2 regions of the Streptomyces sp. NPDC005728 genome follow, and region 2 is predicted to be linked to the other one. Evidence: riboswitches for the same ligand, from Rfam matches in the RefSeq annotation. Region 2 holds a riboswitch; the other holds the start of a gene.
What was found. Region 2 has a riboswitch for ZMP and ZTP ahead of ABZ471_RS41000 (bifunctional 5,10-methylenetetrahydrofolate dehydrogenase/5,10-methenyltetrahydrofolate cyclohydrolase). Riboswitches for the same ligand answer to the same signal wherever they lie in the genome.

Region 1: linked by a shared signal. The riboswitch ahead of ABZ471_RS32610 (glycine hydroxymethyltransferase) and the one ahead of ABZ471_RS41000 (bifunctional 5,10-methylenetetrahydrofolate dehydrogenase/5,10-methenyltetrahydrofolate cyclohydrolase) in region 2 are both predicted to bind ZMP and ZTP.

Annotation. Positions count from the first base shown of each region.
Region 1 is NZ_JBEXYL010000063.1:26,390-30,202, forward strand. Features, by position in the region: gene ABZ471_RS32610 (glycine hydroxymethyltransferase) at 68-1,516, opposite strand; ZMP/ZTP riboswitch at 1,549-1,638, opposite strand; gene rocD (ornithine--oxo-acid transaminase) at 1,741-2,946, shown strand; gene ABZ471_RS32620 (glutathionylspermidine synthase family protein) at 2,954-3,813, opposite strand, start outside.
Region 2 is NZ_JBEXYL010000113.1:472-4,284, forward strand. Features, by position in the region: gene ABZ471_RS40990 (sigma-70 family RNA polymerase sigma factor) at 1-405, shown strand, start outside; gene ABZ471_RS40995 (CU044_5270 family protein) at 398-1,420, shown strand; gene ABZ471_RS41000 (bifunctional 5,10-methylenetetrahydrofolate dehydrogenase/5,10-methenyltetrahydrofolate cyclohydrolase) at 1,421-2,269, opposite strand; ZMP/ZTP riboswitch at 2,292-2,372, opposite strand; gene ABZ471_RS41005 (hypothetical protein) at 2,400-3,239, opposite strand; gene ABZ471_RS41010 (MarR family transcriptional regulator) at 3,300-3,813, shown strand, end outside.

The DNA of each region.
Region 1 (3,813 bases), on a different contig from region 2:
CACCCAGCGGGAGAAGTCTCGTCGGGGGCTGGTCGGCCGGTGAGCGGCCGGTGCGCCTTTGGGCGGGTCAGCCCAGGTCGATCTCCGGGTACAGCGGGAACCCCGCCACCAGGTCCGTCGCCCGCTGGGCGATCTCCTCCGCCACCTTCGGGTCCAGGACGTGGGCGGCCTTGGACGGGGCGCCCGACTTGGTGGTGCCCGGCTCGGCGGTGGTGAGGACGCGGTCGATGAGGCCGGCGACCTCGTCCATCTCCGCGGTGCCGAGGCCACGCGTGGTCAGTGCGGGGGTGCCGATGCGGATGCCGGAGGTGTACCAGGCGCCGTTCGGGTCGGCCGGGATGGCGTTGCGGTTGGTGACGATGCCCGAGTCGAGGAGGGCCGTTTCGGCCTGGCGGCCGGTGAGGCCGTAGGAGGTGGCCACGTCGATCAGGTTGAGGTGGTTGTCCGTGCCGCCGGTGACCAGGGTGGCGCCGCGGCGCATCAGGCCCTCGGCGAGGGCGCGGGAGTTGTCGACGATGCGCTGGGCGTAGTCCTGGAAGGAGGGCCGGCGGGCCTCGGCGAGGGCGACGGCCTTCGCGGCCATGACGTGCGGGAGCGGACCGCCGAGGACCATCGGGCAGCCGCGGTCGACCTGGTCCTTCAGGGAGTCGTCGCACAGGACCATGCCGCCGCGCGGGCCGCGCAGGGACTTGTGGGTGGTCGTGGTGACGATCTGGGCGTGCGGAACCGGGTCGAAGTCGCCGGTCAGGACCTTGCCGGCGACCAGACCGGCGAAGTGGGCCATGTCGACCATCAGGGTCGCCCCGACCTCGTCGGCGATCTCGCGCATGATCCGGAAGTTCACCAGACGCGGGTACGCCGAGTAGCCGGCGACGATGATCAGGGGCTTGAACTCGCGGGCCTGGGCGCGCAGGGCCTCGTAGTCGATGAGTCCCGTGGCCGGGTCGGTGCCGTAGGAGCGCTGGTCGAACATCTTGCCGGAGATGTTCGGGCGGAAGCCGTGGGTGAGGTGGCCGCCGGCGTCCAGGGACATGCCGAGCATGCGCTGGTTGCCGAAGGCCTGGCGGAGCTGGGCCCAGTCGGCCTCGGAGAGGTCGTTGACCTGGCGGACGCCGGTCTTCTCCAGGAACGGGGCCTCCACCCGGTCCGCGAGGACGGCCCAGAAGGCGACGAGGTTGGCGTCGATGCCGGAGTGCGGCTGGACGTAGGCGTGGCGGGCGCCGAAGAGGGCCTTGGCGTGCTCGGCGGCCAGGGACTCCACCGTGTCGACGTTGCGGCAGCCGGCGTAGAAGCGGCGGCCGATGGTGCCCTCGGCGTACTTGTCGCTGAACCAGTTGCCCATCGCCAGCAGGGTGGCCGGGGAGGCGTAGTTCTCGGAGGCGATCAGCTTGAGCATCTCGCGCTGGTCGGCCACCTCCTGGCCGATGGCGTCGGCCACCCGCGGCTCGACGGCACGGATCACGTCGAGGGCGGCGCGGAAGGCAGTGGACTCGGTGGACGGGGACTGCTCTGGCATGGGGACCTCCGGACGGTGTGCGTACAGCGTTCACGTTCGGCCCAGGCGCACGGCACTCATTCCCACTCGGGCCGCTCCCCGATGGTCCGTCCCATCCCAGCGCGCCAGTCACGACCCGGTGATCAGCCTACCGGGCGCGCCGGATCGTGCAGTTCCCGCGTCCACCATGCGAGCGAGGATAAGAAAGGGGGTGCATCCCGACTCTCTGGCCCTCTGGAGTTCCCGTGAACGCTACGGAGACGCTCATCACCGCCGCCGACGCCCACAGTGCGCACAACTACCATCCGCTGCCCGTGGTCGTGGCCACCGCGGACGGGGCCTGGATGACGGATGTCGAGGGGCGGCGCTACCTCGACCTGCTGGCCGGGTACTCGGCCCTGAACTTCGGCCACGGCCACCGGCGGCTGGTGGAGGCGGCCAAGGCGCAGCTGGAGCGGGTGACGCTGACGTCGCGGGCGTTCCACCACGACCGGTTCGCCGCGTTCTGCGAGCAGCTGGCCCATCTGTGCGGCATGTCGATGGTGCTGCCGATGAACACCGGCGTCGAGGCGGTGGAGACGGCGGTGAAGACCGCCCGGAAGTGGGGGTACCGGGTGAAGGGGGTGCCCGCGGAGATGGCGAAGATCGTGGTCGCGACCGGCAACTTCCACGGGCGTACGACGACGGTCATCAGCTTCTCCACCGACCCCGAGGCACGGGCGGACTTCGGGCCCTACACGCCGGGCTTCCAGATCGTGCCGTACGGCGACCTGACCGCGATGCGGTCGGCGCTCACCGAGAACACGGTCGCGGTACTGCTCGAACCGATCCAGGGCGAGTCGGGCGTGATCGTCCCGCCGGCCGGTTACCTGCCGGCGGTGCGCGAGCTGACCCGGCAGCGGGACGTGCTGTTCATCGCCGACGAGATCCAGTCGGGGCTGGGCCGGACCGGGCGGACGTTCGCCTGCGAGCACGAGGGCGTCGTACCGGATGTGTATGTGCTGGGGAAGGCACTGGGCGGCGGGATCCTGCCGGTGTCGGCGGTGGTGTCGAGCACCGAGGTGCTCGGGGTGTTCCGGCCGGGCGAGCACGGGTCGACGTTCGGCGGGAATCCGCTGGCCTGCGCGGTGGCGCTGGAGGTGATCGCGATGCTGCGGACGGGCGAGTACCAGGCACGCTCCGCCGAGCTCGGCGAGCATCTGCACCGGGAGCTGGGCGCCCTGCTCGGCACCGGCAAGGTGACGGCGGTGCGCGGGCGCGGGCTGTGGGCCGGGGTCGACATCGCGCCGAGCGTCGGGACGGGCCGGCAGGTGTCCGAGCGCCTGATGGACCGGGGCGTCCTGGTGAAGGACACCCATGGTGCGACGATCCGGATCGCCCCGCCGCTGGTGATCAGCAAGGAGGACCTCGACTGGGGACTCGCCCAGCTGCGGGCGGTCCTGGAGGCCTAGGGACGTCCTAGAGGATCACGTGCGGCAGGAAGCGGGCGTACTCGTCGGTGATCAGGCCCGAGGACTCGCGGATGCCGAGGCCGGCCGGCTCGTCCTGGACGACCCAGGCGCCGAGGACGACGTGGTTGCCGTCGAAGGCGGGCAGCGGGGCGAGCTGCTGGTAGCAGCAGGGTTCGTCGCGTGTGACGGCCGGGGCGCCGGGCTCGTGGACGGTCACGCCCGCGCCCTCGCGGCCGAGCAGGGGCTTGGCGACGTAACCGGTCGATCGCGCCAGCTCGCGGGGGCCGTCCAGGTAGGAGGGAAGGAGATTCGGGTGGCCGGGGTACAGCTCCCAGAGGATCGCCAGGAGGGCCTTGTTGCTCAGGAGCATCTTCCAGGCGGGTTCGATCCACAGGGTGGTGCCGGTGCCGCCGCCGTTGTCCAGGGTGTCGAGGACGTGCCCGGCGAAGGCGTCGGTGGTGAGCCACTCCCACGGATAGAGCTTGAAGATGCTGCGGATGAAGCGGAGCCGGTTGTCCACGAAGCGACCGGAGAGGGTGTCCCAGCCGATCTCCTCCATGGAGATCCAGTCGGTGGCGAGGCCGGCCTGTTCGGCGGTCTCCTTCAGATAGGCGACCGTCATCAGGTCCTCGCCGAGTTCGTCGGCGGAGGAGTGCGCGAAGTGCAGGGGGCTGCCCGGCGGGAGCAGCGCGGCCTGTTTCCGCCAGGCGTCGACGAGGCGTTCGTGCAGGGAGTTCCACTGGTCGGCGCCGGGAAAACGTTCCTCCATCCAGAACCACTGGGGTGAGGCGGCCTCCACCAGGGACGTGGGGGTGTCGGCGTTGTACTCCAGGAGCTTCGCCGGGCCGGTGCCGTCGTAGCAGAGGT
Region 2 (3,813 bases):
GCCCCGCTGCCCTGGCTGTACGGCGTGGCACGCAACTGCCTGGCCAACGCGGTACGCGGCTACGGACGGCGGCGTCGGCTGGTGGACCGGCTCGGCAACGACGAGACCGCGCACGGCCGGCATGTCGTGGACAGCCCCGACGCGGAGGCCCCCGGTGCCTGGGTGCACGAGGCGCTGGCCCGGCTGTCCCCGGCGGACCAGGAGGTGCTGCGCCTCGCGGCGTGGGAGGAACTCGGTGCCGACGAGATCGCGGTCGCCCTGGGCTGCGGCATACGGGCCGCGGTGATGCGCCTGCACCGGGCGCGGCGCCGCCTCAGAGCCGAGATCGACCGGATGCGGCCCGCTGCGGCAGCCCTGCCCGCCTCCGCCGACGCGGCCCTCTGCAAGGACGACCGACATGGCTGACGAACTCGAACTCCTGCGCCGCGCCAACCCGGTGCCGACCGACGGCCCTGACTTCGGCGAGGGGCCGCTGGACCGGCGTGCAGAGGAAAGACTCCGGCGCCTGCTGCGCGAGAACCGCCCACGGCGCCGTGTCCGGCTGCTCCCGGTGCTCCCCGGCCGTACCCCGCGCGCCCGGCTGGCCTGGGGCCTCGCCGCCACCACCGTCGTCCTTGCGATCGCCGTCAACGCCGTGCTCGGCGGTTCGAGCACACCGCGGGCCGTCGCCGCGCCGGGCCCGCTGACCGTCCACGTCCACTCCACGTCCGTACCCCTCAAGCAGCTGGTCGCCCTGGCCGACGCGGCCGCATCGGGCGGCTCACCGGGGCTGCGCAAGGGCACGCACGTGCAGTCGTGGAGCCTCGGCATGAGCGACGACAAGCCTCCCGTCACCGTCCCCGAGGAGCGGGTGGTGCGCTGGCGGGCGGACGCCAGCCACACCGAACTGGTCGTGGCGACCGACCCGCGCAGGCCGGGCCGCCCGGTCCTCACCGACGAGGGCAACGACCCGCACGAGGTGGCGGACGGCCAGGTGATCAGCCGGACCACGTACCCGCCGATGTGGAGCGACGCCCCGCCCGAGGGGACCCCGCCGCACACCGCAGCGGGCCTGCGTGCCTACCTCACCGAGACCGTCCGCCCCGAGATCGACCGCAGTACGGCTCCGCTGACCACCGCCGAACTCCTCGACGCCGTCGGGGAACTGCTCGACCACTGGACCCTGGGCGCCCGCGAGTCGGCGGCCCTCGTCCGGCTGTTCGCGGAAGCCAAGGGGCTGCGACCGGCCGGCGAGGTGACCGACCGGCTGGGCCGCCCGGGCCATGCGTACGTGTACGACACCGGCGGCATCAGGCACATGCTGATCCTGGAACCGCGTACCGGTGCTGTCCTCGGCATGGAGAACACCTTCACCGAAGACGCCCCGGAGTACGGCGTGAAGGCAGGGGACGTCATGGGGTACAGCGCCTGGATGCGCTGATCACACCCCGAGCTGCCGGGCGGCGGCGGTCACGGTCTGCTCCAGCAGCGTGGCGATCGTCATCGGTCCGACACCGCCCGGCACCGGAGTGATCAGCGAGGCACGCTCCACGGCCGAGTCGAAGTCGACGTCGCCGACGTTGCCGGGGTTGTAGCCCGCGTCGACGACGACGGCGCCCGGCTTGATGTCCTGGCCCCGGATGAGGCGCGGCCGGCCCACGGCGGCCACCACGATGTCCGCCTCGCGGACCGCGGCCGCCAGGTCCCGGGTGCGCGAGTGGCAGTACGTCACCGTCGCGTCCCGTGCCAGCAGCAGCATGCCCACCGGCTTGCCGAGGATCGCGCTGCGGCCCACCACCACGGCCCGCTTCCCGGCCGGGTCGACGTCGTACTCGTCGAGCAGCCGCAGGATCCCGCCGGGCGTGCAGGAGACGAAGCCCGGCAGGCCGAAGCTCATCGTGGCGAACGAGGCGAAGGTGACGCCGTCCACGTCCTTCTCCGGCGCGATCGCCTCGAACGCGGCCCGCTCGTCGACGTGGTCGCCCACCGGGTGCTGGAGCAGAATGCCGTGCACGGCCGAGTCGCCGGACAACTCCCGCAGGGTGCCCACGAGTTCGGCGGTCGTCGTGGCGGCGGGCAGCGCCACGTGGCGGGACTCGATGCCCGCCTTGCGGCAGCGGTTCTGCTTCATGCGGACGTAGGTGACGGACGCCGGGTCCTCGCCGACCAGGACCGTGGCCAGACAGGGCGCGCTGCCCGTCCGCTCGGTGAGGTCGGCGGCCTTCTTCGCGGTGTCCTCGACGATACGGCGGGCGAGGGCGGTGCCGTCCATGAGGCGGGCCTGTGTCATCTGCACTCCTGAGCTGGTTGACCTTCATCGCCCAGGCGCGCGGCATCCACCACGGGCCGCTCCCCGGTGGTACTCCACCTCAGCGCCAGTCACGACCCGCGCACAGCGTAACCGAGAGGCCGGGCGGCGCTCAGGCCGCCTCCGCGGGACCGGGCGCCGTGGGATCCGCCCCGGCCAGGAAGGCGGCCGCCTGGGCGGCCAGCCGGTCCGCGCCGACGGCCCCGGCCCAGCGGACGATCTCCGCCCCCAGGGCCCGGGCGCCCGCCTCGTCGCCCGCGCCGCGGGCCAGCACCGCCAGCAGCAGCTGCTGGGAGAGGGTGCCGGGCACGGTACCGGCCCGGGCGCCCAGTGCGGTGGCCCGGCGCCAGCGCTCCCCGGCCCGCTCGTCGTCGCCGGCGTCGTGGTCGAGGCTGCCGAGGTGCCGCAGCGCCTCGCGGGCCAGCAGACCGTCCGAGCCGTCCTCCCCGGCGCGCAGCGCCGCCGCGTAGTGCATGGCGGCGGTCGCCTGGTCGGCGAAGTGGTTCTCCGTGATCAGCCCGCGGTACATCGCCGCCCAACCCCGGCGCACCTCGTCCGGGGCGCTGTCCTGCAGGCCCTCCGCCCGGTCGAGGAGGGCGGCGAGCTCCTCGGGGTCCTTGCCGTCCGGGCCGATGCGCAGCGTGCCGTCGACCAGGAGCAGCCGGCCGTAGGTGTGCCTGAGGCGCAGGAAGTCCGTGTCCCAGTCGCCGTCCGGGAACTCTTTCTCCGCCGCATCGATCGGCTCGGCCGCAGTGTCCGTTCCAGCGAACCAGTCGCGGTCCAGGGCGACTTCGGCGGCGGCCCGGGTGATCCGCGCACGGGCGGCCGGCTCGTCGACGGCGGCCGCGGCGAGCAGCCGGGCGGCCCGCTCCCAGCGGCCGGCGACGCTCAACTCACGGACGGAACGAAGGAGTTCGTCGAGATCTACGAAGGCGTTCGTTGCAGGGGTCATGCCGGGCAAGGTAGTTATCCGGAAAATGATCCACAAGAAAACCACTGTGAGGGGCAGGTAATGCAGGACTCGGTGGACCGGCATGTGGCCGTCTGGGTGGGCGAGCTGGACTGGCTGGACCCGGTCAAGGAGGCGATCGTGGCCCGGCTGGCGATCCTCGGTCGGCACACCGCCCAGGCCCGCCGGGACGTCCTGGACTCCGACGGACTGAAGTACTGGCAGTACAAGGTGCTGTTGATGCTGCGCAGGTCCGGGCCGCCGTACGAGTCCAGTCCCTCGCTGCTCGCCGACCGGCTCGGGCTGACCCGGGGCGCGCTGTCGGCGCGGCTCGGGCCCATCGAGGAGGCCGGGCTGATCACCCGCACCCACGAGACCGGCGACCGCAGGCGGGTGCGGGTACGGCTCACCGAGGCCGGGCACGCCGCGTTCGAAGCGCATGCGGCAGCGGAGGACGCGGGTGAGGGCGCGCTGCTCGCAGCACTGACCGAAGAAGAACGGCGGACGCTTGCAGACCTGCTGCGGAAACTGGTCCTGGCCGCCGAGGGCCCCGCACCCGCCCCAGGGTCGCCCGGGC